Rhodospirillum rubrum ATCC 11170: one gene and its partner. The protein of the gene in region 1 interacts with the protein of each later gene in a pairwise test. Links are inferred from orthologs where the notes say so. Each region holds a gene or a part of one and is shown on either strand. Other genes may lie near its edges.

What was found.
Region 2: the proteins of dnaE (region 1) and dnaQ interact in binary tests that used the Escherichia coli proteins (3 or more experiments, as listed by UniProt). The link is inferred for Rhodospirillum rubrum ATCC 11170 from one-to-one orthologs.

Annotation. Positions count from the first base shown.
Region 1 is NC_007643.1:1,856,789-1,872,423, forward strand. The notes cover bases 4,673-8,766. They hold dnaE (DNA polymerase III subunit alpha), read left to right. Parts: upstream 4,673-5,053; coding sequence 5,054-8,566; downstream 8,567-8,766. Other genes in these bases: RRU_RS08205 (GNAT family N-acetyltransferase), read left to right, coding at 4,673-4,977; RRU_RS08215 (methyl-accepting chemotaxis protein), read left to right, coding at 8,702-8,766. Outside these bases: proS (proline--tRNA ligase), read left to right, coding at 1-1,287; RRU_RS08185 (DJ-1/PfpI family protein), read left to right, coding at 1,389-2,018; RRU_RS08190 (lipoprotein-releasing ABC transporter permease subunit), read left to right, coding at 2,015-3,268; RRU_RS08195 (ABC transporter ATP-binding protein), read left to right, coding at 3,261-4,019; RRU_RS08200 (GNAT family N-acetyltransferase), read left to right, coding at 4,041-4,478; more of RRU_RS08205, read left to right, coding at 4,525-4,672; more of RRU_RS08215, read left to right, coding at 8,767-10,372; RRU_RS08220 (methyl-accepting chemotaxis protein), read left to right, coding at 10,538-12,208; RRU_RS08225 (periplasmatic short-chain-length polyhydroxyalkanoate depolymerase PhaZ1), read left to right, coding at 12,298-13,386; rpsB (30S ribosomal protein S2), read left to right, coding at 13,576-14,364; tsf (translation elongation factor Ts), read left to right, coding at 14,580-15,509. UniProt on the Escherichia coli protein: DNA polymerase III is a complex, multichain enzyme responsible for most of the replicative synthesis in bacteria. This DNA polymerase also exhibits 3' to 5' exonuclease activity. The alpha chain is the DNA polymerase catalytic subunit.
Region 2 is NC_007643.1:4,141,004-4,155,453, forward strand. The notes cover bases 8,361-11,269. They hold dnaQ (DNA polymerase III subunit epsilon), read right to left. Parts: upstream 10,207-11,269; coding sequence 9,514-10,206; downstream 8,361-9,513. Other genes in these bases: RRU_RS18640 (FxsA family protein), read left to right, coding at 8,361-8,761; secB (protein-export chaperone SecB), read left to right, coding at 8,877-9,359; coaE (dephospho-CoA kinase), read right to left, coding at 10,199-10,888; RRU_RS18660 (shikimate dehydrogenase), read right to left, coding at 10,906-11,269. Outside these bases: ATP-dependent protease subunit HslV, read left to right, coding at 1-35; ATP-dependent protease ATPase subunit HslU, read left to right, coding at 32-1,339; RRU_RS18600 (helix-turn-helix domain-containing protein), read right to left, coding at 1,362-1,736; RRU_RS20155 (Smr/MutS family protein), read right to left, coding at 1,733-2,323; RRU_RS18610 (LutC/YkgG family protein), read right to left, coding at 2,310-2,984; RRU_RS18615 (hypothetical protein), read right to left, coding at 3,091-3,702; RRU_RS18620 (LutB/LldF family L-lactate oxidation iron-sulfur protein), read right to left, coding at 3,699-5,117; RRU_RS18625 ((Fe-S)-binding protein), read right to left, coding at 5,130-5,888; RRU_RS18630 (murein transglycosylase A), read right to left, coding at 6,122-7,309; RRU_RS18635 (Tim44/TimA family putative adaptor protein), read right to left, coding at 7,329-7,988; more of RRU_RS18640, read left to right, coding at 8,198-8,360; more of RRU_RS18660, read right to left, coding at 11,270-11,757; RRU_RS18665 (Maf family protein), read right to left, coding at 11,754-12,362; RRU_RS18670 (pyruvate, water dikinase regulatory protein), read right to left, coding at 12,359-13,186; hemE (uroporphyrinogen decarboxylase), read left to right, coding at 13,678-14,450. UniProt on the Escherichia coli protein: DNA polymerase III is a complex, multichain enzyme responsible for most of the replicative synthesis in bacteria. The epsilon subunit contain the editing function and is a proofreading 3'-5' exonuclease.

The DNA of each region.
Region 1 (15,635 bases):
CTGCCCACCCTCAAGGAAACCCCTTCCGAGGCGGAAATCGTCTCCCATCGGCTGATGCTGCGCGCCGGCATGATCCGCCAGCACGCCTCGGGCATCTATAACTGGCTGCCGCTGGGTCTGCGCGTGCTGCGCAAGATCGAACAGGTGGTGCGCGAGGAACAGGATGCGACCGGCGCCCAGGAAATCCTGATGCCGACCATCCAGTCGGCCGATCTGTGGCGCGAAAGCGGGCGCTATGACGATTACGGCAAGGAAATGCTGCGCATCGTCGACCGCCACGAGCGCGACATGCTCTATGGCCCCACCCACGAAGAGGTGGCGACCGATGTCTTCCGCAAGAATGTCAAAAGCTACCGCGCCCTGCCGCAGAACCTCTATCAGATCCAGTGGAAGTTCCGCGACGAGGTGCGCCCGCGCTTTGGCGTGATGCGCGGCCGCGAATTCCTGATGAAGGACAATTACTCCTTCGATCTGACCTATGAGGGCGCCCGGCACTCCTACAACAAGATGTTCGTGGCCTATCTGCGCACCTTCGCCCGCCTGGGGCTGAAGGCGATCCCGATGGCGGCCGATACCGGCCCGATCGGCGGCAAGCTCAGCCATGAATTCATCATCCTGGCCGATACGGGCGAAAGCGCCGTGTTCTGCCATCGCGACCTGCTCGACAAGCCCGCCCCCGAGAATGTCGATTACGACTCCGACCTTCAGCCGCTGGTCGATTCCTGGACCAGCCTCTATGCCGCCACCGACGAGATGCACCGTCCCGACCATGGCGTGCCCGAAGGCGATCTGGTCAGCGCCCGGGGTATCGAGGTCGGCCATATCTTCCATTTCGGCACCAAATATTCGGCGCCGATGGGCGCCACCGTCACCGCGCCCGATGGCTCGAGCCAAGCGGTGTTCATGGGGTCTTACGGCATCGGCGTGTCGCGTCTGGTCGCCGGCATCATCGAAGCCAGCCACGATGACAACGGCATCATCTGGCCCGATGGTGTCGCCCCCTTCGATATCGGCGTGATCAACCTCAAGGTCGGCGACGCCGCCACCGATGGCGTCTGCGCCGATCTTTATGGCCGTCTGCGCGCGGCCGGCAAGGACGTGCTGTTTGACGATACCGACGACCGCGCCGGCGCCAAATTCGCCACCATGGATCTGATCGGCCTGCCCTGGCAGGTGATCGCCGGACCCAAGGGCGTGGCCAAGGGCATGGTCGAGTTGAAGGAACGGGCCACCGGCGAACGCCACGAACTGTCGATCGACAGCGCCCTGGCCAAGCTTCTCGGCTGATCGTTCAAGGGGCGCGGCGCGCGACACCGGCGAGCCCGGTTTTTCGAAAGTGTGCCGCCCCCTGTTTGCGACTTGTGGATCAAACCAACGGGACGAAGGCGATGGATGTCGCGATCCTGCTATACGACGGGCTGACGCCGCTTGATGCGATCGGTCCCTTCGATGTGCTGGGCAAACTGCCGCGCGCCCGGGTGCGCACGGTGGGTATCGAGCGCGGCAATGTGCATTCGCGCGGGGTCTCGCTGACCCTGCACGCCGATAACGCCCTGACCGAGGTCAACGCCCCCGATGTGGTGGTGGTGCCGGGCGGGGCGGGGGCCGATGAACTGGCCCATGATCCGATGATCCGCGCTTGGTTGCGCAAGGTGGTGCCAACCAGCCGGGCGGTGTTGTCGGTCTCCACCGGATCGCTGATCCTGGCCGGGGCCGGGGTGCTGGAGGGCCGCGAGGCGACCACCCATTGGCGGGCCCTTGACCTGCTGGCCGGGTTTGGCGTGCGCACCAAGCCCGAACGCATCGTGACCGATGGCACGATCACCACGGCGGCCACGGCCGCCGCCGGCCTCGATGCCTCCTTCCTGATCGCCGAACGGCTTTGCGGCCGGGCGGTGGCCGAGGCCATTCAGCTTTTGATCGGCTATGATCCCGAACCGCCGCTAGCCGCCGGAGACCTGTTCAAGGCCCCGGCGGAGCGCATCACCCTGGCTCGCACCGGATTGGCCCACCCATGATCTTCAACGCCTTTGAACGGATGATGGCCGGCCGCTACCTGCGGGCCCGGCGCAAGGAAGGCTTCGTTTCGGTGATCGCCGGATTTTCCCTGGCCGGCATCGGCCTGGGGGTGGCGACGCTGATCATCGTCATGGCGGTGATGAACGGCTTCCGCGAGGATCTGATGGGCCGGATCTTCGGCCTGAACGGCCATCTCACCGTTCTTGGGCAATACGACGTGATGATGGATTACGACCGCGCCACCGATATCATTCGCGGCATTCCCGGGGTGCGGGCGGTGACGCCGACGGTTGAAGGGCAGGTGATGCTGACCGACAACGGCCGCTCGGTCGGCGGGCTGGTGCGCGGCGTGCGCCCCGAAGACCTGCGCCAGCGGCCGATGCTGGCCAATGCGGTGATCGCCGGCTCGCTCGATGATCTGCGCGGCCAGGATTCGATCATGATCGGCAATCGTCTGGCCGAGAATTTCGGGCTGCGGGTTGGCGACAAGCTGACCCTGGTTTCGCCCAAGGGCAAGGTGACGGCCATGGGCACCGTGCCCCGGGTGCGCGCCTATACGGTGCGCGTTATCTTTTCCATCGGCATGAGCGAATACGACAGCAGCTTCGTCTTCCTGCCCCTTGAGGCCGCCCAAACCTATTTCCAGGTGCCGACCGAAGGCGTCAACCATCTGGAGGTGGTGGTCGACCATCCCGACCGGGTGGGCGAGGTGGCGGGCACCATCGCCTCGACCAATGGCCTGGGCGGCATCCGCCTGCGCGACTGGCGCCAGACCAACGCCACCTTCTTCAATGCGCTGCAGGTCGAGCGCAACGTGATGTTCCTGATCCTGACCCTGATCATCGTCGTCGCCGCCTTCAATATCATCAGCGGCCTGATCATGCTGGTGAAGGACAAGGGCCGCGATATCGCCATCTTGCGCACCATGGGCGCCTCGCGCGGGGCGATCATGCGCATCTTCTTCCTGGCCGGCGCCGCCGTCGGCGTGACCGGCACCCTGGCCGGCCTGCTGCTTGGCGTGCTGTTTTGCCAGAACATCGAAGCCATTCGTCAGGGCCTGCAAAGCCTGCTTGGCGTCGAATTGTTCAATGCCGAGATCTATTTCCTGGCGACGATGCCAGCGACCATGGACCCCCATGAGGTGATGAACGTCGTGCTGATGGCTTTGGGCCTGTCGTTCGCCGCCACCCTCTATCCAGCATGGCGGGCGGCGCGCACCGATCCCGTGGAGGCCCTGCGCAATGAGTAAGTCCCCTTCCGTCTCCAGTCCGCAGACCGCCCCCGGTCCGCAGACCGCGCCCGGTCCGCAGGCCAGCAAGGTGCCGCAGGCGGCCTTGCGCTTGGATAAGGTCACCCGCTCGTTCAGCCAGGGCCGCGAGGTCCTCAACGTGCTGACCGGGGCCGATCTGGCCGTCAACCCGGGCGAGATCGTCGCCCTGGTCGGGCCCTCGGGGGCGGGAAAATCCACGCTTTTGCAGATTTGCGGGCTTTTGGAAAAACCCACGGCTGGCGAGGTGCGGATCGGCGGCATCAGCTGCGGCCAATTGTCCGAGGATCGCCGCACCCTGTTGCGCCGCGATCACTTGGGCTTCGTCTATCAGTACCACCACCTGCTGCCCGAGTTCTCGGCGGCCGAGAATATCGTCGTGCCGCAGATGATCGCCGGGATCGGCCGCAAGCCGGCCCTGGCGCGGGCGGCCGAGCTTCTGGCCAAGATGGGGCTTTCTGAGCGCCAGGACCACCGGCCGGGCCAGCTTTCGGGCGGCGAGCAACAGCGGGTGGCGATTTGCCGGGCTTTGGCCAACCGCCCCAAGCTGCTGCTGGCCGACGAGCCGACCGGCAACCTTGACCCCAATACGGCCGAGCGGGTATTCCAGGCCCTGCTCGATCTGGTGCGGGGCGAGGGGTTGGCGGCCCTGATCGCCACCCATAATCCCGATCTGGCGCGGCGCATGGACCGCATCGTCACCTTGCGCGAGGGCAAGGTGGTGGCCGCCTGATTATTGGTTTGGGAGCATGGGGTGACATTAAGGATCAGAGCGGCCGAGCCGGCCGATGTCGGGGCCATCTTTCAGGTGCGGACCGCGGTTACCGAGAATAGTCTGACGATCGCCCAACTCACCGAAATGGGGATCACGACCGCCTCGATCACCGCGATGATCATCGAAAGCCCCTGTGCCTGGGTGGCGGTGGAGGGCGAGCGCGTCGTTGGCTTTTCCATGGCCGATCTGGAGGACGGGTCGCTGTTCGCCGCCTTCGTCCTGCCGTCCTACGAAGGCAGAGGCCTTGGCAAGCGGCTGGTCCAAGCCGCCGAGGCCGCCCTGTTCGCACGCCACCGCGTCGTTTGGCTTGAAACGGGCAAAACAACCCGCGCGGCGGGTTTTTATCGCCACCTGGGCTGGGCGAACGAAACCGATCATGGGGACGGCGATATCCGCTTGGAAAAATCGCGCCCCTGATGTCCGCCTCGGCGGCCTGTTCGTCGCCCTGATCCCCGGGTGAGTCATGAATAATCCCAGTCTCTCGATCCGCGCCTATGACGGGGCGGCCGATCTGTCCAGGCTCTCGACCATTTGGTTCGAGGCCTCGCTTCAGGCCCATGCCTTCATTGGCGAAAAGCGCCTGCGCGAGCAACGGCGCCTTATCGAGGAAATCTACCTGCCAAAGGCGGAAACCTGGGTGGCCTGTTCGGGGGGGAGCGCCGTGGGCTTCATCAGTCTGCTCGATACGTTCATCGGCGGCCTGTTCGTCGCCCCGGACCAGCAGGGGCGGGGCATCGGCAAAGCCCTTGTCGCCCATGCCTTGGCGCGGACAGGAGAGCTGCGGCTGGAGGTTTATACGGCCAACCAGCAGGCGTTTTCCTTCTACACCAGCCTCGGATTTAAGGAACTCTCGCGCAGGGCCGAGGATGACGAGGGCATGCCGTTCGAGAATGCCGCTTTGCGCCTGACGCTCTGACACGGCCGCCTAAGGCGGGCGTGTTCGCCAAGCGTTCCCGCTGACAAAGGCCGCCGATCCGTGGCATGGTTGGCCCATGCCCGATCCATCCCCCGCTTCGTCCGCCCTCGCCGGCGGCTCCCCCGCGAATGGCTTTGTCCATCTGCGGGTTCACACCGCGCTCTCGATGTCCGAGGGGGCGATCCAGGTCAAGGCGCTGGTTAAGCTCTGCGCCAAGATGGGAATGCCCGCCGTCGCCATCACCGACAGCGGCAATCTGTTCGGCGCCCTTGAGCTTTCGGTTACGGCCTGCGACATGGGCGTTCAGCCGATCATCGGCTGCCAGATCGCCGTGCGCAACGAAGAGGTGCGCGAGCGCGGATTTGGCGCCGGGCGCGATCTGCGTGCGCCCGATCCCGATGCCGTGGTGCTGCTGGCCAAGAACGCCAGCGGCTATGCCAATCTGATGAAGATCGTCTCGCGCTCCTTCATCGAAGGCGACGGCAGCGAGGCGCCCCAGGTGCGGCTGGCCGATATCGAGGCCCTGAACGACGGGCTGATCTTGCTGACCGGCGGCGTTGGCGGGCCCTTGGGGCGGCTGCTGCGCGAGGGCCGGCGCGACGAGGCCGCCGCCATCCTCGCCCGCCACAAGGAGCATTTCGGCGACCGCGTCTATGTCGAGATCCAGCGCCATGGCATGGCCGATGAAGACCGCATCGAAGCCGATCTGATCGATCTGGCCTATGCCCAAAACGTCGCGCTGGTCGCCACCAACGAGCCCTATTACCCCGACCGCGCCATGTTCGAAGCCCATGACGTGCTGATCTGCATGCAGCAGAAAACCGTCATCGGCGATGAGACCCGGCGGCGGCTGACCCCTGAGCATTATTTCAAGCCGGCCAACGAGATGCGGGCCTTGTTCGCCGATCTGCCCGAGGCGGTGGACAACACCCTGGTGATCGCCAAACGCTGCGCGGTGATGAGCGAGAAGCGCAAGCCGATCCTGCCCCACAGCCCGGCGGTCAAGGGGCGGACCGAAGCCGAGGCGCTTTGCGCCATGGCCGAGGAAGGCCTGGATAAGCGCCTGGAAAAGCACGTTTATCGCGAAGGCATGAGCGAGGCCGAGCGGATCGAGATCGCCAAGCCCTATCGCGAGCGCCTAGCCTATGAGCTTGATGTCATCATCAAGATGGGCTTCCCCGGCTATTTCCTGATCGTGGCCGATTTCATCCAATGGGCCAAGGACGCCGATATCCCGGTGGGTCCGGGGCGTGGGTCGGGGGCGGGATCGTGCGTGGCCTGGGCCCTGACCATCACCGACCTTGACCCCTTGCGCTTCAGCTTGCTGTTCGAGCGGTTCTTGAACCCCGAACGCGTGTCGATGCCCGACTTCGATATCGACTTCTGCCAGGACCGCCGCGAAGAGGTCATCCGCTATGTTCAGCGGGAATACGGCTATGAGCGCGTCGCCCAGATCATCACCTTCGGCAAGCTGCAGGCCCGCGCCGTGCTGCGCTCGGTCGGCCGTGTCTTGCAGATGCCGCTCGGCTATGTCGATAAGATCTGCAAGATGGTGCCCAATAATCCGGCCGCGCCCGTCACCCTCAAGGAAGCCATCGAGGCCGAGCCCCAGCTGCGCGATCTGCAGAAAAACGACGAGATGGTCGCCCGCCTGCTTGATATCGGCATGAAGCTGGAGGGGCTCTATTCCCACGCCTCGACCCATGCGGCGGGTGTGGTGATCGGCGATCGTCCCCTTGATAATCTGGTCGCGCTCTACCGCGATCCCCATTCCGATATGCCCGTCACCCAGTTCAACATGAAATGGGTGGAGCAGGCCGGTCTGGTGAAATTCGACTTCCTCGGCCTGAAAACGCTGACGGTCTTGCAGCATGCGGTGCGCCACATCGCCAAGCGCGGCATCACCGTCGATCTGCTTGACCTGCCTTTGGATGACCGCCGGAGCTACGACATGCTGGGGCGCGGCGAGACCAGCGGCGTCTTCCAGCTTGAAAGTACGGGGATGCGCGACGTTCTGCGCAATATGAAGCCCGATACCCTGGAAGACATCGTCGCCATTGTCGCCCTCTACCGCCCGGGGCCGATGGACAATATCCCCAGCTACATCAAGCGCAAGAAGGGCGAGGAAGAGGTTGTCTATCTTCATGATTCCCTAGAGCCGATCCTCAAGGAAACCTATGGCATCCTGATTTATCAGGAACAGGTGATGCAGGCGGCCCAGATCATGGCCGGCTATTCCCTGGGCGGCGCCGATCTGCTGCGCCGGGCCATGGGCAAGAAGATCAAGGCCGAGATGGATACCCAGCGCGCCCTGTTCGTCGAAGGGGCGGGCAAGCGCGGCACCTCGGAGGCCAAGGCCTCGGAGGTTTTCGACCAGATCGCCAAATTCGCCGGCTATGGCTTCAATAAATCCCATGCCGCCGCCTATGGGCTGGTCGCCTATCAAACCGCCTATCTGAAGGCCAACTACCCCGTCGAGTTCATGGCCGCCACCATGACCTATGACATGCACAACACCGACAAGCTGGCTGTTTTTAAAGGGGAATTGCGCCGCCTTGATATCCCCTTGCTGCCGCCGGACGTCAATCGCTCCTTTGCCGTTTTCGGCGTCGAGGACGGCGCGGTGCGCTATGCCCTGGGCGCGGTCAAGAACGTCGGCGCCGCGGCGATGGACGCCCTGGTCGCCGAACGCGAGGCCCGGGGACCGTTCAAGGATCTGGCCGATTTCGCCCGTCGCCTGGATGGCAAGGTCATCAACAAGCGTCTGCTCGAAAACCTGATCAAGGCCGGGGCGCTTGATAGCCTTGATGGCGATCGCGCCAAGCTGCTGGCCAATGCCGATGTGCTGATGCGCCACGCCCAGGCCGCCGCCGAGGATCGGGCGTCCAACCAGTCGAGCCTGTTCGGAGGGGCCGGGGCGACCTCGGAACCGCCGATGAAATTCCGCGCTTGCGCCGCCTGGACCATCACCGAGACCCTGGCCCATGAACGCGACGCCATGGGCTTCTATTTGTCGGCCCATCCCTTGGACATCTATGGCGACAGCCTGGAGCGCCTGGATGTGGTGCCGATCGAGATGCTGCCCGGCCATCTGCGCGGCGGCGGCAGCGGCGCGGTCAAGCTGGCGGTCACCCCCGGCGCGCGCAAGGAGCGCATCGGCAAAAGCGGCAGCCGCTACGCCTTCGTCGAATTATCCGACGCCACCGGCTCGTGCGAGACCATGGTGTTTTCCGAGGTTTTGGGGGCCAGCCGCGAGTTGCTCGATTCCGGCCGGCCGTTGCTGGTCCGCGCCGACGCCCGGCTCGAGGGCGAAGAGGTGCGGTTGCTCGCCCAAGCGATCGAACTGCTCGACGACGCCGTCGCCCGCGCCGCCCGCCGCATCAAGGTGTCGTTTAGCGACAGCGGACCGATCCCGCGGCTGGCCGAGATCATCCGCGCCGATGGCCCGGGCAATCGCAATATCCTGTTGGTCGCCGATCTTGGCGATCGCGAGGTGGAGTTCCGCTTGGACGGTGGCTTCGCCCTGCGCTCGGAAACCCTGGCCGCCTTGCGCAATGTGCCCGGCGTGGGCGAGGTGCGCGAGGTTTAGGCGGGGAAGGCGGGGGGGTAAGATCATGATCAGGATCACACCTCCCGTGTCTTCATGTTTAGGTTGCATCCTCGGGGAAAACGGCAGAGATTCGTTGAGTGGATTAAAAGACGTAAGAAGACTGCGGATACCCCGATGCTTCGCAACAAACGTGTTGTCGTCAAGATTTCGGTTATCGTCGCCATCATGGGACTCGCGCTGTGCGTGACCGTCGGCTGGCTGCTTAAGTCTCAATACGACGCCCTTCTCGATGAGCGGGTGACTCAGACGCGGGTGCTGACCGAGGCCGCCGTCGGGGTCGCGACCAAGCTGCAGGCCGAGGTTTCCGCCGGGAGGCTCACCCGCGATCAGGCGATCGAGACCTGGAAGACCGCGCTCAATGGCATGACCTATGGGGACAATGGCTATCTCTTCGCCTATGCCGTGGACGGTATCAATCTGGTTCTGCCGCCGCGTCCCGATCTGGTCGGCAAGCCCGTCGTCGATCGGGGGGCCTTTCTCGCCCTTCAGGCGGCGGCGACGCGGGGGCCGGGCGGCGGGCGGCTTGATTATGTCTGGCCCCGGGTCAAAGGGGGGCCGCCCATCCCCAAGGTGAGTTGGGCGATGGAGATTAAAGCCTGGGGCGCCCTGGTGGGGACGGGGATCTTTGTCGACGATGTCCAGGCGATTTTCTGGGCGAAACTGCGCGAGGCGATGCTGATCGGCGGCCTGTTGAGCGCGGTCGCCATCGTGCTGGTCTCGCTAATTTCCCGCGACCTTTCGGCGGTTCTCGGCGATATCGCCCAGCGCATGGCGCTGATTTCCGGCGGACAGGTCGATATCGCCGTGCCCAACCAGGATCGGCGCGACGAGGCCGGAGCCATGGCGCGCTCCCTTGAGGTCTTTCGCGGCAAAGTCGCCGAGACCGAGCACCTGCGCGGCGATCAGGAACGCCTCAAGGCCTCGGCCGAAGCGGCGCGCAAGGCCAGTCTGGTCGAGTTGGCCAAGCGCTTCGAGGACTCGGTCAATAGCGTGGCCCAGGCGGTCGCCAAAGGGGCGCGGACGATGGACGAAAACGCCAGGACGATGTTCGGCTTGGCCAATGTCACCCGCGAGAAGGCCAGCGATTCTTCGGTGATGAGCGAGCGCACCAACGCCAACTTCCAAACGGTGGCCTCGGCGTCGGAACAACTCTCGGCCTCGATCCGCGAAATCGCCAACCAGACCGACAAGGCGCGGGTCACCAGCCAGCAGGCGGTGGAAACCGCCGATCAATCGGCCGATCGCATGGCCGGGCTGGTCAGCGACGCCGAAAAGATCGGCGCGGTGATCACCCTGATCGAGGCTATCGCCAGCCAGACCAACCTGCTGGCGCTAAACGCCACGATCGAAGCGGCGCGGGCCGGCGACGCCGGCAAGGGTTTCGCCGTGGTCGCCCATGAGGTCAAGAACCTGTCGACCCAGACCCGCAAGGCGACCGAGGACATTCGGGGCCAGATCGAACGGGTCCGCGCCTCGGTTTCGGCCGCGGCCAGCGATATCGCCACGATCAGCCACGTCATCCACGATATCGCCGAGGCGGCCGGGGCGATCAGCGCCGCCGTCGAGGAACAAGGGGCGGCGACCAAGGAGATCTCGCGCAGCGTGCAAGAGGTCTTGTCGACTTCGGAAAGCGTCTCGCACGATATCCGCACCCTGGCCGAGGCGGCCCGGGAAACCGAAACCACCGCCGGCGCCTTGCGCGACACCGCCGGCGGGCTTGGTCAGGCGGCGACCACCTTGCAAGAAAAGGTCGACGGCTTCCTGGGCGATCTGCGGCACGGATAGGGTCGTAACGGTTTGACCGCGAGGTGGATTCCACTGGGACGGCGGGAGGTAAGCTTATAACCAAGCCCCTGCCTCCCCGCCCTTGTGTTTCGGTTGCGCCAATGGGGAAAACGGCACAAATTCGTCGGGCGGATCAGGGGAAGTGCGAAGCCCACGGATAACGCGATGCTTCGCAACAAAAGAGTCGTCGTCAAGATTTCGGTCATCGTCGCCATCATGGGACTCGCGTTGTGCGTGACCGTCGGCTGGCTGCTTAAGTCTCAATATGACGCCCTTCTCGATGAGCGGGTGGCCCAGACGCGCGGGCTGACCGAGGCCGCCGCCGGGGTGGCGACCAAGCTGCAGGCCGAGGTCTCCGCCGGTAAAATCAGCCGCGATCAGGCGATTGGGACCTGGAAGACGGCGCTCAACGGCATGATTTACGGCGGCAATGGCTATCTCTTCGCCTATGCCATGGACGGCATCAATCTGGTTCTGCCGCCACGTCCCGATCTGGTCGGCAAGCCGGCGGCCGATAGGGGAGTCTTCCTCGCCCTTCAAGCGGCGGCGAGGCGGGGACCGGGGGGCGGGCGGGTTGATTATGTCTGGCCCCGGGTCAAGGACGGGCCGCCCATCCCCAAGGTGAGTTGGGCGATGGAGGTTCCGTCCTGGGACTTGCTGGTGGGGACGGGGGTCTATGTCGACGATGTCCAGGCGATTTTCTGGGCGAAACTGCGCGAAGCGATGCTGATCGGTGGCCTGCTGAGCGCGGTCGCCCTCTTGCTGGTCTCGCTGATCTCCCGCGACCTTTCGGCGGTTCTGGGTGATATCGCCAAGCGCATGGCGTTGATTTCCGGCGGCAAGATCGATATCGCCGTGCCCCATCAGGATCGGCGCGACGAGGCCGGAGCCATGGCGCGCTCCCTTGAGGTCTTTCGCGGCACGGTGGCCGAGACCGAGAAATTGCGCGGCGATCAGGAACGCCTCAAGGCCTCGGCCGAAGCGGCGCGCAAGGCCAATCTGGTCGAGTTGGCCAAGCGCTTCGAGGATTCGGTCAATAGCGTGGCCCAGGCGGTCGCCAAGGGGGCGCGGACGATGGACGAAAACGCCAGGACGATGTTCAGCCTGGCCAATGTCACCCGGGAGAAGGCCGGCCAGTCCTCGGCGATGAGCGAGCGCACCAACGCCACCTTCCAAACGGTGGCCTCGGCGTCGGAACAACTCTCGGCCTCGATCCGCGAAATCGCCAACCAGACCGACAAGGCGCGGGTCACCAGCCAGCAGGCGGTGGAAACCGCCGATCAATCGGCCGATCGCATGGCCGGGCTGGTCGATGACGCCGAAAAGATCGGCGCGGTGATTACCTTGATCGAGACCATCGCCAGCCAGACCAATCTGCTGGCGTTGAACGCCACGATCGAGGCGGCGCGGGCCGGCGACGCCGGCAAGGGCTTCGCCGTGGTCGCCCATGAGGTCAAGAACCTGTCGACCCAGACCCGCAAGGCGACCGAGGACATTCGGGGTCAGATCGAACGGGTCCGCGCCTCGGTTTCGGCCGCCGCCAGCGATATCGCCACGATCAGCGACGTCATCCACGATATCGCCAAGGCGGCCGGGGCGATCAGCATCGCCGTCGAGGAACAGGGCGCGGCGACGACCGAGATTTCGCGCAGCGTGCAAGAGGTTTTGTCGACTTCGGCCGACGCCTCGCGCGATATCCACACCCTGGCCGAAGCGGCCCGGGAAACCGAAAGCACCGCCGGCGCCTTGCGCGACACCGCCGGCGAGCTTGGTCAGGCGGCGGCCAGCTTGCAAGAAAAGGTCGACGGCTTCCTGGGTGATCTGCGGCAAGGATAAGGGAAAGGGGCCCTTTCAGCGCGATCGGTCTTTTTCTTGCGCTCTTTGCGTGCTGGGGTAAACTGGTCAGGCAAGCGGAGGAGGGGGCGATGAGGGCATTCTGTCGGTTTGTCGGGGCCGCTTTGTTGCTGGTGGGATTGGCCGGGCCGGCCTGGGCCGATTCCTTGCCCAAGCTGGCCATCGATGCCGATCATGTGACGGTGTCGGGGATCTCCTCGGGCGCCTATATGGCCAATCAGTTCCATGTCGCCCATTCGGCGCGGGTGGATGGCGCCGGGTTGGTCGCCGGTGGTCTGTATGGCTGCGCCGTTTCCACGGTCGTCAACGACAAGGTGATGGCGACGGCCTCGCGCGCCCTTGCCCACTGCATGCGTCAAAGCGCGTTTCTGGAAAGCGCCGACCGCTTTGTCGGTATCGCCCGCCAGCTTGAGCGGGCCGGGGCGATCGACGCCCTGGCCGGATTGCGCGGCGATCGGGTTTATCTGTTCACCGGCGAGGCCGATACGGTCGTCGGCGCCAAGGTGGTGAGGACGGCGGCCGAAGCCCTGGGGACGCTGGGGGTGACCACCACCCTGGTGAGTTCGCTTCAGGGAACCCCGGGCGCCGGGGCCAAGGCCGGTCACGCCTTTCTGACCCCCGATCGCGGCAATGCCGCCTGTTCGGCCGAAAAGAGCCCCTTTTTCAACGCCTGCCGCTACGATCAGGCCGAAGCCATCCTCAAGGTTCTCTATGGGCCGTCTCTGGCTCCGCCGGCCCCGGTCCTGTCCGGGCGGCTTTCGCGCTTTGACCAGTCGGCCTATGTACGGGGGGGGAATGCCATCAAGGCGTCGCTGTGGGACGAGGGGCTTGTTTATGTGCCCGCCGACTGCGCCGCGGGCGCGGCCTGCCGGCTGCATATCGCCTTCCATGGCTGCAAGCAGTCCGATCAGGTGCTGGGGTCGGCGGAGAAGTTCTGGGATCTGGCGGGCTATAATGGCTGGGCCGATACCAACCACATCGTCGTGCTCTATCCCCAGGCCCGGGCCATCGGCGCCACCGAGGGCTTTCCTTTGACGGCGATCAACCCCGAGGGCTGCTGGAACTGGTGGGGCTATGGCCTTGATGGAAAATTCCTGGGCCGCGAGGGGCTGCAGATCAGCGCGGTGAACGCGATGATCAACGCCCTGGCCGGGCGCTAGGGGGCGGCAAGGCGCCATTCCCTCCTTGCCAACGGCGAGCGGGAAGGTTAAATACCGGCCACACCACGCACGCGGGATTCGCGGCCGTCCGGAAAATATCCGGCGCGGCCGTTCCGGTGTCGAAGGGCTTTCTGGCCTTTTGACTCAACTGTCCCGCGGAGGTTCAACCGGAAAAGGAAAGACGCCACCATGGCTCTCCCCACATTCTCCATGCGCCAGCTCATCGAAGCGGGCTGTCACTTCGGCCACAACACCCGTCGTTGGAACCCGAAGATGGCGCCCTACCTTTATGGTCAGCGCGATAACGTTCACATCATCGATCTGCAGCAGACCGTGCCGATGCTCTATCGCGCCATGCAGGCCGTGCGCGATGTCACCGCCGGCGGCGGTCGCGTGCTGTTCGTCGGCACCAAGCGTCAGGCCCAGGATGTGGTCGCCGAGCACGCCCGTCGTTGCGGTCAGTATTATGTGAACCACCGTTGGCTTGGCGGCATGCTGACCAACTGGAAGACCATTTCCCATTCGATCAAGCGTCTGCGCGATCTGGAAGAGCGTTTCGGCGGTGGCGACCTGTTGGGTCTGACCAAGAAGGAGCAGCTCAACCTCGGCCGCGAGAAGGACAAGCTCGATATGGCTCTGGGCGGCATCAAGGAAATGGGCGGTCTGCCCGACATGCTGTTCATCATCGATACCGTCAAGGAGAGCCTGGCGGTCAACGAAGCCAACAAGCTGGGTCTGCCGGTCGTCGCCGTGATCGATTCGAATTCCGATCCGCGTGGCATCACCTATCCGATCCCCGGCAATGATGACGCCATTCGCGCCATCCAGACCTATTGCGAGCTGATCAGTGGCGCCGCCATCGACGGCATCCAGGCTCAGCTCGGCGCCGCCGGCGTCGACGTCGGTGCCGCCGAGATCGTGCCGGCCGAGACCCTTGCCGCCGAAGCCCCCGCCGCCGAGCAGCAGCCGACCGCCTGATAAGCAAGGCCGACCGCCAGGGCAGGGCCCCCCCGAGACCAGATGGCGGCGTGCAGACGCCGCCATCTTTTTGGTTCGGCTCCCGTGCCCGGAGCCGCCCGCCGATCCGATACGCTCATCGTCGCCCTCCTTCCAGCCGTTCCCGGCCCCTGCGCCGTACCCGAGGGAAGGGCGTCCGCCCTAACGAAGCACTGATTTCCAAGAGAGGACTCCCCATGGCCGAGATCACCGCCGCCCTCGTCAAGAGCCTGCGCGAGCAGACCGGCGCAGGCATGATGGATTGCAAGAAGGCCCTGACCGAAACCGCGGGTGACGTGGAAGCCGCCATCGACTGGCTGCGCAAGAAGGGCCTCGCCGCCGCCGCCAAGAAGGCCGGGCGCACCGCCTCGGAAGGTCTGGTCGGCATCGCCACCGCCGGCACCGCCGGCGCCGTCGTCGAAGTCAACGCCGAGACCGATTTCGTCGCCCGCAACGATACCTTCCAGGGCTTCGTCGAAACCGTCGCCTCGCTGACCCTGGCGGCCAAGGGCGATATCGAAGCGCTGAAGTCCGCCGCCTATCCCGGTGGCGAAGGGCGCACCGTCGAGGCCCAGGTGACCCATCTGATCGCCACCATCGGCGAGAACATGCAGCTGCGCCGCAGCGCCGCGCTTGAGGTCGAGCAGGGCGTCGTCACCAGCTACATGCACACCGCCGTCAAGCCCGGTCTGGGCAAGATCGGCGTGCTCGTCGCCCTCAAGTCGGCGGCCGATCCGGCCAAGCTCGACGAATTGGGCCGTCAGATCGCCATGCATGTCGCCGCCGCCCAGCCGCGCTACGCCTTCATTTCCGAAGTCGACGCCGAAGCCCTCGATCGCGAGCGCTCGGTGCTGAGCGAGCAGGCCAAGGCCTCGGGCAAGCCCGACGCCATCATCGAGAAGATGGTCGAAGGCCGCCTGCGCAAGTTCTACGAGGAAGTGGTCCTGACCGAGCAGATCTTCGTTATCGATGGCGAGACCAAGATCGCCAAGGTCCTGGAGAAGGCCGGCAAGGATCTGGGCGCGCCGATCGAGCTGGGTGGCTTCGTCCGCTTCCAGCTTGGCGAGGGCATCGAGAAGGAAGAGAGCGATTTCGCCGCCGAGGTCGCCGCTCAGCTGAAGAAGTAAGGCACTTTCGCCCATAAAGCGTCAAACGCCTGTTGGCCGCCGGGTTCGGGTCTCTTATGATCCGGCCCGGCGGTCGTCTGTTCCCGCCTGGGGTCTCGTAGCCGGGGCGCGGAGCTTAAAAATCAC
Region 2 (14,450 bases), 2.3 Mb from region 1 along the record:
ACACCAACCACAATCTGACCGTGGAAGTCCTATGAACGCCTTCACCCCCCGCGAGATCGTTTCCGAGCTTGATCGCCACATCGTCGGGCAGAAGGACGCCAAGCGCGCCGTCGCCATCGCCCTGCGCAACCGCTGGCGCCGCCAGCAGCTGTCCGAGGCCCTGCGCGACGAGGTGCTGCCCAAGAACATCCTGATGATCGGGCCCACCGGCGTCGGCAAGACCGAGATCGCCCGCCGTCTGGCCAAACTGGCCCAGGCCCCCTTCCTCAAGGTCGAGGCCACCAAATTCACCGAGGTCGGCTATGTCGGCCGCGACGTGGAAAGCATCATCCGCGATCTGGTGGAAACCGCCCTGACCCAGGAGCGCGACCGCCTGCGCAAGCAAGTCAACGCCAAGGCCGAGGCCAACGCCGAGGAGCGGGTGCTCGATGCCCTGGTCGGCGATCGCGCCTCGCCCGAAACCCGCCAGAAGTTCCGCAAGATGCTGCGCGAAGGCCAGATCAACGACAAGGAGATCGAGGTTCAGGTCCAAGACAGCGGCGGTGCCCTGCCGACCATGGATATTCCGGGCATGCCCGGGGCCCAGATGGGCATGCTCAATCTCAACGACATCTTCGGCAAGGCCTTTGGCAACCGCACCAAGGCGCGCAAGATGACGGTCGAAGACTCCCACGCCGTTCTGGTGCGCGAGGAGGCCGACAAGCTGCTCGACGAGGAGCAGGTGGTCAAAGCCGCCATCGCCGCCGTCGAGAACAACGGCATCGTCTTCCTTGATGAAATCGACAAGATCGCCACGGCGTCGGAACGCCGGGGCGGCGACGTCAGCCGCGAGGGCGTTCAGCGCGACCTGCTGCCGCTGATCGAAGGCACGACGGTTTCAACCAAATACGGTCCGGTGAAGACCGACCACGTGCTGTTCATCGCCTCGGGCGCCTTCCATACGGCCAAGCCCGCCGATCTGCTGCCCGAACTGCAGGGCCGTTTGCCGATCCGCGTCGAGTTGAGCGCGCTCAACGCCGGCGATTTCAAGCGCATCCTGCTTGAACCCGAAGCCAGCCTGATCACCCAGTACAAGGCCCTGCTGGCGACCGAGGGCGTCACCTTGGAGTTTCCCGACGACACGGTCGAGGCCATCGCCGAGATTGCCACCGAAATCAACGGCTCGGTCGAAAACATCGGGGCGCGGCGCCTGCATACGGTCCTGGAGCGCCTGCTCGAGGAGATCAGCTTCACCGCCACCGACCGTTCGGGCGAAACCATCGTCGTCACCCGCGACATGGTCAAGGAGCGCGTCGGCGCCCTGGCCGCCAAGGCCGATCTGTCGCGGTTCATCCTGTAAACCGGTGTAGACCGGGGAACCCCTATCGCGGGCGGGCCGATCGACGGGCCGCCCGCAGCAGGGCGCGCAAGGACTCGATCTCGCCCGGGTCCAGGGTCTCGAGGACCTCGGCCAGTTCATGGACCAGCAAGGTCGCCGTCGGCTCCAAGCCGCCGGTATCGAGAGTCACCTTGGGATGGGAGACCAGGGCCAGACGTTTCAGGTCCTCGGCGTCATCCCAGATCAAGCCCAACAATCCACAGATCTGCATCACCAGACCGGGGGCGGGGCGCCCGCGCCGGCCGTGTTCGAGGGCCGAAAGATAGGCCGCCGACAAGCCGAGGTCTTCGGCCATCGCCTTTAGCGTCAGGCCGCGCGCCGCGCGCAGGGCGCGCAGGCGGGCGCCAAAGGGCGTCATGGCCCGGACTCGCGGCGACGGCGCAGCATGACATACAGCGCCCCTTCGCCGCCATGGCGCGGGGTGGCGTTGATGAAGCCCACGACCAGCGGCCGCAGATCGACACCGTTCAACCACATCGGCACGGCGCGGCGCAGAACCCCGGTGCCGCTGTCCCCCGACCTGCCGCCCTTGCCGGTGATGACCAGCACGCAGCGCCAGCCCTGCTCGCGGCCGCGCCGCAGGAAGCCGCGCAGGGCCGCATGGGCGCTTTCCTGGGTCATGCCATGCAGATCAATGCGGCCATCGATGTCGAGCCGGCCGCGCTTGAGGCGACCGGCGGTGCGGCCATCCATATCGACAAGGTGACCGGAACGCAAATCGCCGAGCGCCGGCGGGCGCATACGGGCACCGGCCGGCCCCGCAGGCGGGACCGGGGGCGGAGGGGACGGGGAGGGATCGGCCGGCCGCCCGGCGGCGGCTTCGGGGGGAAGCGGCGGGGCCGGCGGGGCGCCGCGCCCCGCGCGATCAAAAGGCCGCGTCGTCCGGGCAAGCTGCTCCCAGGCCTGAAGATCCTCGGGCGTCAGGCCATACTTACGCCGACTCATCGACGATCAGAATATGCAGGCGCAAGGGGCCATGCGCCCCCAGCTGAATGGTCTGTTCGATATCGCCGGTTCGCGACGGACCGGTGATGAAATTGATCGTGCGCGGCAGAGCGCCTTGGCCCTCGGCCCTAAGCCGCGCCCAGATCTCTTCTAGGCCGCCGACCAAATCGGCCGCGCGCAGAACGACGACATGGGTATCGGGCAGGAAATTCAGCGTCGAGGCCCGTTCGGACCCCGAGCGCAAAGCCAGGGTGCCGGTTTCGGCGATGGCGCCAAAGGCGGGAACCACGGCGACCGTATCGCCCGGCGTCGGCAGACCGCGCCGCACGGTGAGCATTGGATGATCGGCCAGCCCATCAAGGATGGCATCGTCGCTGGCGACCACGGTGGTCGGCAGATTATGGGCCTTCAGATACTCGGCGAGGGCGGGGGCGAGCTGATCAAGGCCCTGGACGCGGGCGACGCTGGCCGAGACCCGCTCGGCCATGTCGATGAACCGGGCAAGCCGATCCTCGCCGGCGCCCTTGGCCCGTTCGGGCAGCGGACCGGGGGGGGGATTGGCCAAACGGGCGCGCAAAGCCTCGGCCGCCGCCCCCGTCAGGGGGCCACGGCGCAGCCCGCGGCGGATCGAGCCGAGAACGCTATCGCGGGCGCTGGTCATAGCCACTGGAGTCTCCATAAGATTTTTTCGTAATCGGCCGCAGGCCGCCAGATCAAGATTTAGAGCGGTGTGCGGGAACCCTGGTCGCCGCTCGCCGCTCCCCGACTCACCGCGGTCCGTCGGTGAACGGTCGGGCGTCGTGTTCACCGACCCCCAGACCCGGCCCTTGCGCGTGGGCGACGAAGCTGCGCGCGATCGCCCGCCAGTCCGATCCCGGCGCGGCGCAGCCGATACGGGGATTGGACGCCAAGGTGATGACAATGCCGCCAAACTGCCAAAGCACCGTCCAGTTATGGGCGCTTTCCATCATCTTGCGAATGGTCCGCTCGCGCAGGCGCCGGGCGATCCAGGGCCGCAAAAGGAAAAGATAGGCTATCGACGTGAAGATCAAAGCCCCAAGACCGGCGAAAATCGACACGAACAGCAAGCCGACGCTGATCAGCAGCAAAGACAGCAACGGCACCATATTATCGGTGACGCTGAACACCGGCGACCCCCCCCGATTAAGGTGGCGGAAGTTCGTGTAAAAAGTGATCAGGCCATTCTCGTGAGCTATCCGCATTCTTTCATGCAGCGCCCGATCGCGTTCAAGGTGCTTGGCCTTGGCCAGGGCGCGCGCCCGCAATTCGGCCGCCGAGGGCGGCTGCGGCAGATCGGGCTCGATCCGCGGCGGCTCGGAGGGGTTTTCCGGCGGCCGCTCGGGCGGAGGAGACGTCATGGCCGCTCCCCCTGCCGCCAGCGGTCCATGAAGGTGCGGCCTTCGGGGGCGGGCATGGCGCGCACCGCCGTCCAGCCATTGGCCAGCCCCAGCGAGCGCAGATGGCCGCGTTTTCCGCCAAGGCGCGACAGCGCCCCGGCGATCAACCGCGTCGTCAGCCGGTAAAGCCCTGGGCGGGCGGCGACGAAGGCCCAGGCGCCAAGGCCGAAGCGCGCCGGCTTTGGCGTCAGATGGCGCTCGAATTCCTTTTCGCGCCAGTGGCGCAGCATGCGCGGCAAGGGGATGCGCATCGGGCAAACCTCTTCGCAGCGCCCGCACAGCGTCGAGGCGTTGGGCAGATCGGCCGCCTGCTCCAGCCCGATCAACGCCGGGGTCAGCACCGAGCCCATCGGCCCGGGATAGACCCAGCCATAGGCGTGGCCGCCGATGGCGCCATAGACCGGACAGTGGTTCATGCAGGCGGCGCAGCGGATGCAGCGCAGCATCTCCTGAAAACCCGTGCCCAGCATGTCGGAACGGCCGTTGTCGAGCAGCACGACATGAAAGGCGTCGGGGCCATCGACGTCGTCCGGCCGGCGCGGGCCGGTGGAGAAGGTGGTATAGGCGCTCATGTCCTGACCCGAGGCCGAACGGGCGAGCAGGCGCAGCACCAGGGCGGCGTCATCAAGGGTCGGCACGATCTTTTCCAGGCTGGCGACCACGACATGCACGCGCGGCAGCAACTGGGTCAGATCGCCATTGCCCTCGTTGGTGACGATCACCGTCGATCCGGTCTCGGCGATCATCATATTGGCGCCGGTGATGCCGACATCGGCGGCCAGGAAATTCCCCCGCATCACCGCGCGGGCCTCGTCGAGGAAATCGCGGTGCTCTTCCAGCCGGCGATCGGCAGCGAACTGGGTATGGGCCTTGCGGAAGGCCTCGGCGACATGGGGACGGCGCAGGTGGATGGCCGGGGCGACGATGTGGCTGGGGGTCTCGCCGCGCAGCTGGATGATGTATTCGCCCAGATCGGTTTCGATCGGCGTGACGCCATTGGCCTCGAGATAGGCGTTGAGGCCGATCTCCTCGGTGATCATCGACTTGCCCTTGGTCACCGTTTTCGCGCCCGAGTCGCGGCAGATGGCCAAAATGGTCTCGCGGGCCTCGGCGGCGTCGCGGCACCAATGAACGTGGCCGCCCTGGGCGATCACCTTGGCTTCGAAGGTCTCCAGATAGAAATCGAGATTGTCCAGAACATGGTTTTTCAGGTCGCGGCCGGCATCGCGCAGGGCGTCGAATTCGGGCAATCGCCCGATCGCCTCGGCCCGGGCGCGGCGGAAACCGGCCTTCATCGTGCCCAAGGCCGAGGCCAGGGTGTCGTCGGTCAGCGCCTTGCGGGCGTTGTCCTTGAATGCGCGGCTTTTGGGATCCATGGGGCGCGTCCTTCAGACCGGATGGGGGACGCGAGGGCTTGGCGGGGTCTCGGCGCCATCCCCCAATCCGGGGCCCTCGGCCATTCCGGCCAGAACCTCGAGAGCGTGGCGCACCGCCAAAGGCGAGCCGATTTGCCGGGCGCGACCGGCGATATTGAGCAGGCAGCTGGTATCGCCGCCAAGCAGGGTGGTGGCGCCGGTCGCCTCGGCATCGCGCAGTTTTTCGTCAACCATGCGCCCGGAAATCTCGGGATACTTCACGCAGAAGGTTCCGCCAAAGCCGCAGCATTCCTCGGGAGCGGCCAGTTCGCGCAGTTCGAGCCCGCGAACCTTGGCCAGCAGACGCCGGGGCTGGGCCTTAATCCCGACCTCGCGCACCCCCGAACAGGTGTCGTGATAGGTGACAACGCCATCGAAGCGGGCGTCGATATCATCCCAATCGAGCACATCGGTCAGAAACGACATCACTTCGAAGCTGCGCTCCGCCAGGGCGCGGGCCCGCCCGGCCCAGGCCGCATCCTCGGCGAGCAGGGCCGGGTAATGGACGCGGATCATCCCCAGGCAGCTTCCCGAGGGGCCGACCAGATAATCGAAGCCTTCGAAGGTTTCGATCACCCGCTTGGCCTGGGTGATGGCCAGATCGCGCGCCCCCGAATTGAAGGCGGGCTGGCCGCAGCAGGTTTGATCGGCGGGAACCTCGACCCGGCAGCCGGCGCGGGTCAGCAGGCGGATGGCGGCGAATCCCACCGTCGGGCGGAACAGGTCTGTCATGCAAGTGATGAAGAACCCGACGCGCGGGCCCCCGAGTGGACTGTCGTCGGTCATGGTCGGTCTGACTGTCTTCCTGGACGCGCGGGGCGTCTGGCTAAGGAGGGTGAGGATCTCTTAGAGCAACGAGCGGGCGGCCAGCGGCGGGGGCTCATGGAGCCTTCCCCGCCAGGGTCCTGGCCACTCCCATTGGGCAGAATGGCCCGATGGCGGGCCTTTGACAAGAAATCCAAGCCCTAGTTTTGCGCAACCGCGTTGCGCCCGCCGCGCGGGACAAGCACCCAGTACCGCCCGGCCGACTTCATGCCGCCGGCGTGGTAAAGCGCCTCCTCGCCGCTTCCCCAGAAGAAATCGCCGCGCACCGCGCCCTTGATGGCGCTGCCCGTATCCTGGGCGACCATCAGGCGGTTGACGGTTTCGCCGTGGGCATCCGAGGTCGCCAGCCACACCGGGGCGCCCAAGGGAACGCTGGACGGATCAACGGCCAGACTGCGCCCGCCGGTCAAAGGCAGACCCTGGGCGCCGATCGGTCCTTCGCCCTCGATCGGGCGGAAAAAGATGAAGCGCGGGTTTTCGCGCATCAGGGCGCGGCCCTCGGCCGGATTGGCGCGCAACCAAGCGCGGATGGCGATCATCGACGACCCGTCGCCCAGGCCGCGATCGCGCATGATGGCGCCGATGCCGACAAAGGGATGACCGTTGTTGGCGGCATAGCCGATGCGTTGGATCCGGCCATCGGGCAGGCGGACCTGTCCCGAGCCCTGGATATGGAGCATGAACACGTCCACCGGATCGCGCGCCCACATGATCACCGGGGCGACACCGGAAATGGCGCCCTCCTCGATGGCGGCGCGATCGGGATAGGGCAGACTGCGCCCCCCCGATACCCGCATGCCCTTGCCGCCTTCCATGCGTAGATCAAGCGGCACGCCGTAGATCGGGGTGGAATAGACGGCGCTGGGCGAAAGCGAGCCATCAAGGGCGGCTTCGTAATAGCCGGTGAACAAACCGGTGGGATCGCCCGCCCCGGTCACCTGCCAAGCCTGGAAGCGCTCGGCGAAGAACCGCCGGGCCGCGTCGTCATCGAAGGCCGGAAGGCGGGCGGCGACGGCACAGGCCGCCTGCCAATCGCTTGCCCGCGATCCCCAGACCGAGGGTCCGACCATGGAATTCGGGGAAACCGCGCGCAGCCGCTCGCACGACCGCCGGAACACCGGTAGGGCATCGGCGACGCGGTCGGTCGACCAGCCGGGCAGCCCTTCGATGGCGACGCGCTGATAGGAGACCGGTCCGGCAACGCCCGCCGGCCGGCTGACCAGGCCCGGACGCGACGACGGACCGCCGCAGGCCGCCAGCAGCAGAACCCCGGCCATCGCGGCGACCCGGGTTGCCGTCGACAGCCGCCGCCCGGACGTGCCGTTCATCGCGCCCATGCCCGGGAACTCATTCCTCGGGGACTTGGGTGGCGATCAGGTCCCAATTGGGATCGTTCGACACGGTATCGCGGCGGAAGGTCCAGATATCAGTGACCTCTTCCACCTGATTGGGATTGCCGTCGACCACCGTGTCGCTTTTGTCGCGCACGGAATTGACCTGTTCGGTGACGAATTTGACGGTGACCAGGGCATCCTGGCCATCCATGCCGGCGCGCAGGATCTCGACGCTTTTGAAACCGACCAGATCGGTCTCCATGGTTTCATCGGCCTGCTCGCGCTCGTCGATCGCCCGGCTGAAATTCTGAAAGACCTCGCCGGCGAGCAGGGGCTTGAGCACCGCCTTGTCACCCTTGGCATAGGCCATCAGAATCATCTCGAAGGCCGCTTTGGCCCCGATCAGAAAGCCCTCGGGCGAAAACGACGGATCGGTCAACTGGATCTGGGTCAATCCCCCGGCCAGCGTGCCATCCCCCGGTCGCCCGGCCACGGCCTTGCGGCCCGACAGGTCGATCACGTTGTCTTGGGCGCTTTCGGGCTGGGCAAAGGGATCGGGGCGGCGTTGCTCCTCTCCGGTGCGACGACCCAGCACGCTTCGCAACCGCAAGACGAGAAAAGCCGCGATCATAGCGAAAAAGATGATATCGATATACTGAAAGCCTTCGTTCATGGCGGCCCGGTCTGGAGGTTTGGCGTGGGGCACCCTAACGCAACTATCCGCCGCGTACCACCGGCCATCCGTGTTTTTTTGGCCTTAGGCAATCGTCGAAAAGCGCTTCTCCCCGCACCAGGGTCCTAACCTACCGGTTGAACCCCGACCCGGGGAGGGTGCTATGATGACTGTTCCAAAAATAAGGCGCTCCGGGGAGGTCAGCAAGTATGGGTATCGCGCTGTTCGCATTGTTCGTCGGATTGCCGATCGCCGAGATCGCCACTTTCATCAAGGTGGGCGAGGCGATCGGGGCGGGACCGACGGTTGGTCTGGTCATTCTGTCGGCCCTGGCGGGTATCGCCCTGATCCGCTTTCAGGGTCTGATCACCCTGACCCGGGCGCGGGCCGCCCTCGACGCCGGGACGCTGCCGGTCAAGGAGATCTTCGATGGCGCCTGCCTGCTGGCTAGCGGCTTTCTGCTGGCCATTCCCGGCTTCGTCACCGATGTCGCCGCCCTGCTTTTGCTGATCGCGCCGATCCGCGACGCGTTGCGCGGCGTCCTGGCCAAGCGGCTGCAAACCTCGGTCTCGCTCCACGGCCTTGACCTGCAGGGTGGCGCCCAGGCCCCCTTCGGTCCCGGATCGGGCCTTGGTCCGCAACCGGGCGGCGGCAAGGGTCCGGTGATCGATGGCGATTTCGTCGAGGTCGAGGTCGAGGCGTCTGCGGAAAAAACCCCGCCGGTCGATCTTACCAAGACGAAAGACACCAATCCCTGGGCAAAGAAGTCCTAAAAGGGGCCCGACAGCTTCCCCCCGGCGGGCGGTTGAGCCCCCGGGTCCATCGTGATACGCCTGTGCCCGCCCGACAATCCCGGCACAGCCCGTCAAAGCCGATTAGAGAGAGACCATGAGCGACGAAACCGCTACCCCGGGTGCCGACCAGGCCCCCCTGATCATCAACGGCCAGTACATCAAGGATCTGTCCTTCGAGGTGCCCAACGCCCCGCGGATCTTCGCCGAACTCGACGGTCAGCCCGAAGTGCCGATCAATGTCGATGTCACGGCCACCCCGGTTGGCGAGCGCTTCTTCGAAGTCAGCCTCAAATTCCGCATCGAAGGCCGTATCAAGGGCAAGGTGGCCTTCATCGCCGAGCTTGATTATTGCGCCGTGGCCACCGTCAACCTGCCCGACGAGCATATCCATCCGGTGCTGCTGATCGAAGTGCCGCGCCTGATGTTCCCCTTCGCCCGCAACATCCTGGCCGACCTCACCCGCGACGGCGGCTTCCTGCCGTTGATGATCCAGCCCCTGGATTTCGCCGCCATGTATCGCAACCGCGTTCAGGCCGCCCAGTCCCAGGCCGCCGCCGAGAACGCCGCGGCAAACTGATCTTCTCCTCTCCCGGGTTGGAGCGGTGCGTGGGACATCTGGTTCCCCCACACCGCTCCACCATCTTGATCGTCAAGCAAATCGTCGCCGCGATCCGGTCCAGATCGCTTGGGATTTGCTCAAAACGCCGGGAAACTTTCTCCTGCCGCCGTTGTTACGACGGGGGATTGGGCGCGTCGCGCCGCCAGATCGGATCCTTGACCTTTTTCAGAAACTCCTCGTGGGCGGCCAGTTCTTCGGGGCTGGCGGCATGGGGCCGTGGCGCGCGGAACGGGCGGGCCACCTGCACCGCCGCCCCGTCGCGGCGCTTGTCGGCCGACAGGGCGAGCCCGGGCTCACGCCCGCCGATCAGTTCCAGATAAACCTCGGCCAGCAGCACGCAGTCGATCAGGGCGCCATGCTTGGTGCGCGACGAGGTATCGACGCCAAAACGCCGACAGAGGGCGTCCAGACTGGCCTGAGCCCCGGGAAAGCGCGCCTGGGCCATGCGCAGGGTATCGAGCGCTCGGCTCATCGGCAGCGGCGGCCGCTTCAGGCGGGCCAATTCGGCATTGAGGAATTTCATGTCGAAGGCGGCGTTATGGATGATCAGCCGATCCTCGCCGATAAAGGCCAGGAATTCGTCGACGACCTCGGCAAACAGCGGCTTATCGGCGAGAAACGCCTCGGACAGGCCATGAACGCGGAAGGCTTCGGGCGGCATGTCGCGCTCGGGATTGACGTAAAGATGCAGGTCATTGCCGCTCGGCATGTGGTTGATCAGCTCGATGCAGCCGATTTCCACCAGCCGGTCGCCGGTCGCCGGATCCAGCCCGGTGGTTTCCGTATCCAGAACGATTTCACGCATGGGGTCGATAGGTCCTCTTGCCGCGGCGCCAGCGGCGCACGCCCGATCGGGCCATTGTGAGGTTTGCGCGCAGGGCCCGCAAGGCCGGCCGTGGCCCCAGGCCGGTCGGCACCACCGCCTCGGCGTTGAGCCGTTTCACCACCTCGGGGGTTTGGCGGGCGCGGATATCGGCCAGAAGCGCCGCCGTCATCCCCGGGCGCCGCAGAACCCGCTGGCTTTGCAGGAAAGCCGGCGCGCTGACCACCATCACCCGGTCGCAGCGATGCTCGCCGCCGGTTTCAAAAAGCAGCGGCACGTCCAAGATCACCACCTTGCGCCGTCCCAAACCGCAGCACCGCAGGAAGGCTGCCTCGCGACGGCGCACCAGCGGATGAAGGATCGCTTCCAGCCGGGCCAGGGCCGGCGGCCGGCCAAAGACCCGGGCGCCAAGGGCCTTGCGGTCGATGCCCTCTGTCAGGGTGCCAACCCCGGGAAAGGCCGCCAGCACCGCCGCCACCGCCGCCCCGCGTCGGCCAAGCAGGGCGTGAACGGTGGCATCGGCGTCATGGACGGCCACGCCAAGGCGCCGCGCCATGCGGGCCAGGGTGCTTTTCCCCATGCCGATCGACCCGGTCAGCCCGATGATCACCGGCCATCGTGCCGCCCGCCGCCGCAGGCGATCGCCCAGGCTTTTCGCCGCCATCGCTGGGCAGCCCTTTGCTAAGGTTTACCCAAAACCGCGGCGCGCAGCGCGTCGTCAACCTCGGGGGCGACGCCGAACCACGCCTCGAACCCCGGCCGCCCCTGGTGGAGAAGCATGCCCAGGCCATCGACGGTGGCCAGGCCCAAAGCCCGGGCCCGCGCCAGCAGGGGAGTTTCCAGGGGGGCATAGACGATATCGGTGACCAGGGCGCTCGGCGCGAGGCCCCGTAGGTCCAGATCCAGGGGCGGCTGGCCGACCATGCCCAACGAGGTGGTATTGACCAGCAGCGCCGCGCCGCCCAGGGTCCGGGGCGCCTCGTCCCAGGTCGCCAGGGTGATCGGCACCGGCGACCAAGCGGCCAGGGCCTCGGCCAGGGCGCGGGCCCGCCCCTGATCGCGATTGACCAGGGTCAGGGCCGGACAGCCCGCCTCGAGCAGGCTGGCGCAGACCGCCCGCGCCGCGCCGCCGGCGCCCAGCACCACCGCCGGACCGTGCCCGGCCCGCCAGTCCGGCCGCCGCTGGCGCAGGTTCTCAAGAAAGCCGAAGCCATCGGTGTTGTCACCAAGCAGCCGGCCATCGCTCTGGCAGACGATGGTATTGACCGCGCCGATCCGCCGCGCCCGTTCGGTCAGGGCGTCCATGCGCGCCAGCGCGTGCTCCTTATGGGGAACGGTGACATTGACCCCGGCCAGCCCCAGGGCGGGCAGAGCGGCGAGGGCGCGCTCCAGCGCCTCGGGGGCGACGGCCAAGGGCACATAGGCGCCATCGATGCCGTGGCGGGCCAGCCAGAAGCCATGCAGACGGGGCGAGCGCGAATGACCGACCGGCCAGCCGATCACCCCGGCGACCCGGGCCTTGCCGGTGATCATGACAGCAGAACTCCATGGGGGCGCAGGAAATCAAGCAGCGGCAACAGGGGTAATCCCTGGATCGAGAACAGATCGCCCTCGATCGCGGCGAACAACTGCAAGCCGAGTCCCTCGATCTGATAGGCTCCGGCACAGGCGGTGATGCCGGCGCCGGCGCGATCGAGGTAATCTTCCAAAAAGGCGTCGGAAAAGGACCGCATGGTCATTTTCGGCCGCGCCAGATGGTGCCAGAGGCGTTGGCCGTCGCGCAGAACGACCACGGCGGTTTCCAGAACATGGGTCCGCCCGCGCAACAGCAGCAGATGCTGGCGGGCGGTCGCCAGACTGCCGGGCTTATCAAGCCACAGATCATCGATCGCGGCGATCTGGTCGCCGCCGATGACCAGGGCTTGGGGATGGGCAAGCGATAAACGGCGGGCCTTCCATTCGCCAAGATGGATCGCCGCGTCCCGCGCGCTCACCCCCTCGGCCTTCAAGGACGCCTTGATCGCCTGTTCATCGACACCGGGGGCGGCGGCGGTGAAGGGCACCCCGGCCTCGCTGAGCAGCCGTCCGCGCGACGGGCTGGACGAGGCCAGCAGAACAGGGGGAACCAGGGCGCTCACAGCCCCTCGCCCCAGGGCGCGGTGCCAAGCTTTTGCATGATGGTGGCGGCCACCTCTTCAATCGATTTGCGGGTGACGTCGATCACCGTCCAGCCCATGCGGGCATAAAGGCGCCGCGCCTCGCGCACCTCGCGGGCAACGGAATCCTCTTCGGCATAGGGGCTGTCGCCATCCTCGCGCATCAGCCGCAAGCGCGATCGCCGCATGTCCGACAGGCTTTTGGGATCGCGGGTCAGGCCGACGACCAGCGGCCCGGCCAGATCCATCAATTCGGCCGGCGGATCGATGCCGGGCACCAGCGGCACATTGGCCGCACGGATCCCCTTGTTGGCGAGAAACATACAGGTTGGCGTTTTTGACGTGCGCGAGACGCCGACCACCACCACCTCGGCCTGCTTCAGGCGATCAAGGGACTGGCCATCATCGAGGGCGAGGGCGAAATGCATCGCCTCGATCCGCGAAAAATAGCCCTCATCAAGGGTGTATTGGCGTCCGGGCTGTTGGTTTCCCTTGGTTTCAAGGACCAAGGCCAGGGCGTCCATCACCGGATCGAGCAGGGCGACGCAGGGAATATTGATCAGGCGGCAGGCCTCTTCCAGGGCCCGGCGGATTTCCGGATCGACCACGGTAAAGACCACGGTTCCCGGATCGCGCTGAATGCCCTCGATCACCCGGCCGACCTGACTGGGGCTGCGCAGCAGCCACCAGCGGTGCTGGACGACGCGAACATCCTCGAACTGGGCCAGACAGGCCCGGACAACGTTGCTGACGGTCTCTCCGGTGGCGTCGGAGACCAGATGGACGTGGTGGGATTGCATCGACATCGGCGGACCCGGCCTCCCCAGAACTCAAGACGCTCGTTTTAGCCGATCGGCGGCCTGTGGAAAACACGGGATAACGGGGAAGACTCCGCGATGCGTTTGGAGGAACGGAAAACCGTTCACGGAGAGCGCAAAACGACACGGAATTCCGCCCCCTTGTGAGTCAGCGTTTTTCCGCCCTGTGGATAACGTGAATCCCGGGAAAACCGTTCAACGAGTCCCGTTATCCCCATTTTCGGGATCCCGCTTTTTTCCCCGCATTCCGGCGAGTTTGCCGGGCTCGCTTAAAGTTTCGCCCCCAGAGTTATCCACAGGGTTCGCGGCCGTTTGAAGAGTCGTGGATGGAATCGGGGGAATCGGTAATCCCCGTTGTCCACAGGACCATCAACAACCACCACCTTTTCTTTTCTTTTCCTTTTATATTATGCAGGACCGACTGAACCGGATGGCGCCAGCCGCCGGGGAACCGACAATGCCAACAGGGGAGTGAACCCGTGAGCGTGCCGTCCAAGACCCAAAAGCCCTTTCTCCAAGCCCTGGCCGGCGAAACCCTGAGTCCGCCGCCGGTATGGTTGATGCGTCAGGCTGGACGCTACCTTCCCGAGTATCGGGCGACCCGGGAAGAGGCCGGTGGGTTCCTCGATCTGTGCTACACCCCGAAGTTGGCGGTGGAGGTCACCCTGCAGCCGCTGCGCCGTTACGCCTTCGACGCGGCGATCTTGTTTTCCGATATTCTGGTGGTGCCCAACGCCATCGGTCGGCAGGTCGCTTTCAAGCAAGGCGAGGGACCGGTTCTTGATCCGCTGACCAGCCGTGCCGATGTCGAGGCGCTTGAGCCCGGAAAACTGCGCGAGCGTCTGGGGCCGGTGTTTGAGACCGTGCGGGGTCTGGCGAGCGCCATTCCGTCGACGACGGCGCTGATCGGTTTCGCCGGCGCGCCGTGGACGGTGGCGACCTATATGCTCGAAGGCGGGTCGAGTAAGGATTTCTCGGTGGCCAAATCGTGGATCTACAGCCGTCCCGATGATTTCGCCGCCCTGATGGAGGTGCTGATCAGCGCCACCACCGATTATCTGATCGCCCAGATCGACGCCGGCGCCGAAGCCATCCAGATTTTCGACACCTGGGCCGGCGTTCTGCCGGAAACGGAATTCCATCGCTGGGTGATCGAGCCGATCGGCCGGATCACCCGCGCCCTTCACGAACAGCGCCCCGGGGTTCCGGTGATCGGTTTTCCCAAAGGCGCCGGGGTTCTTTACGAGACCTT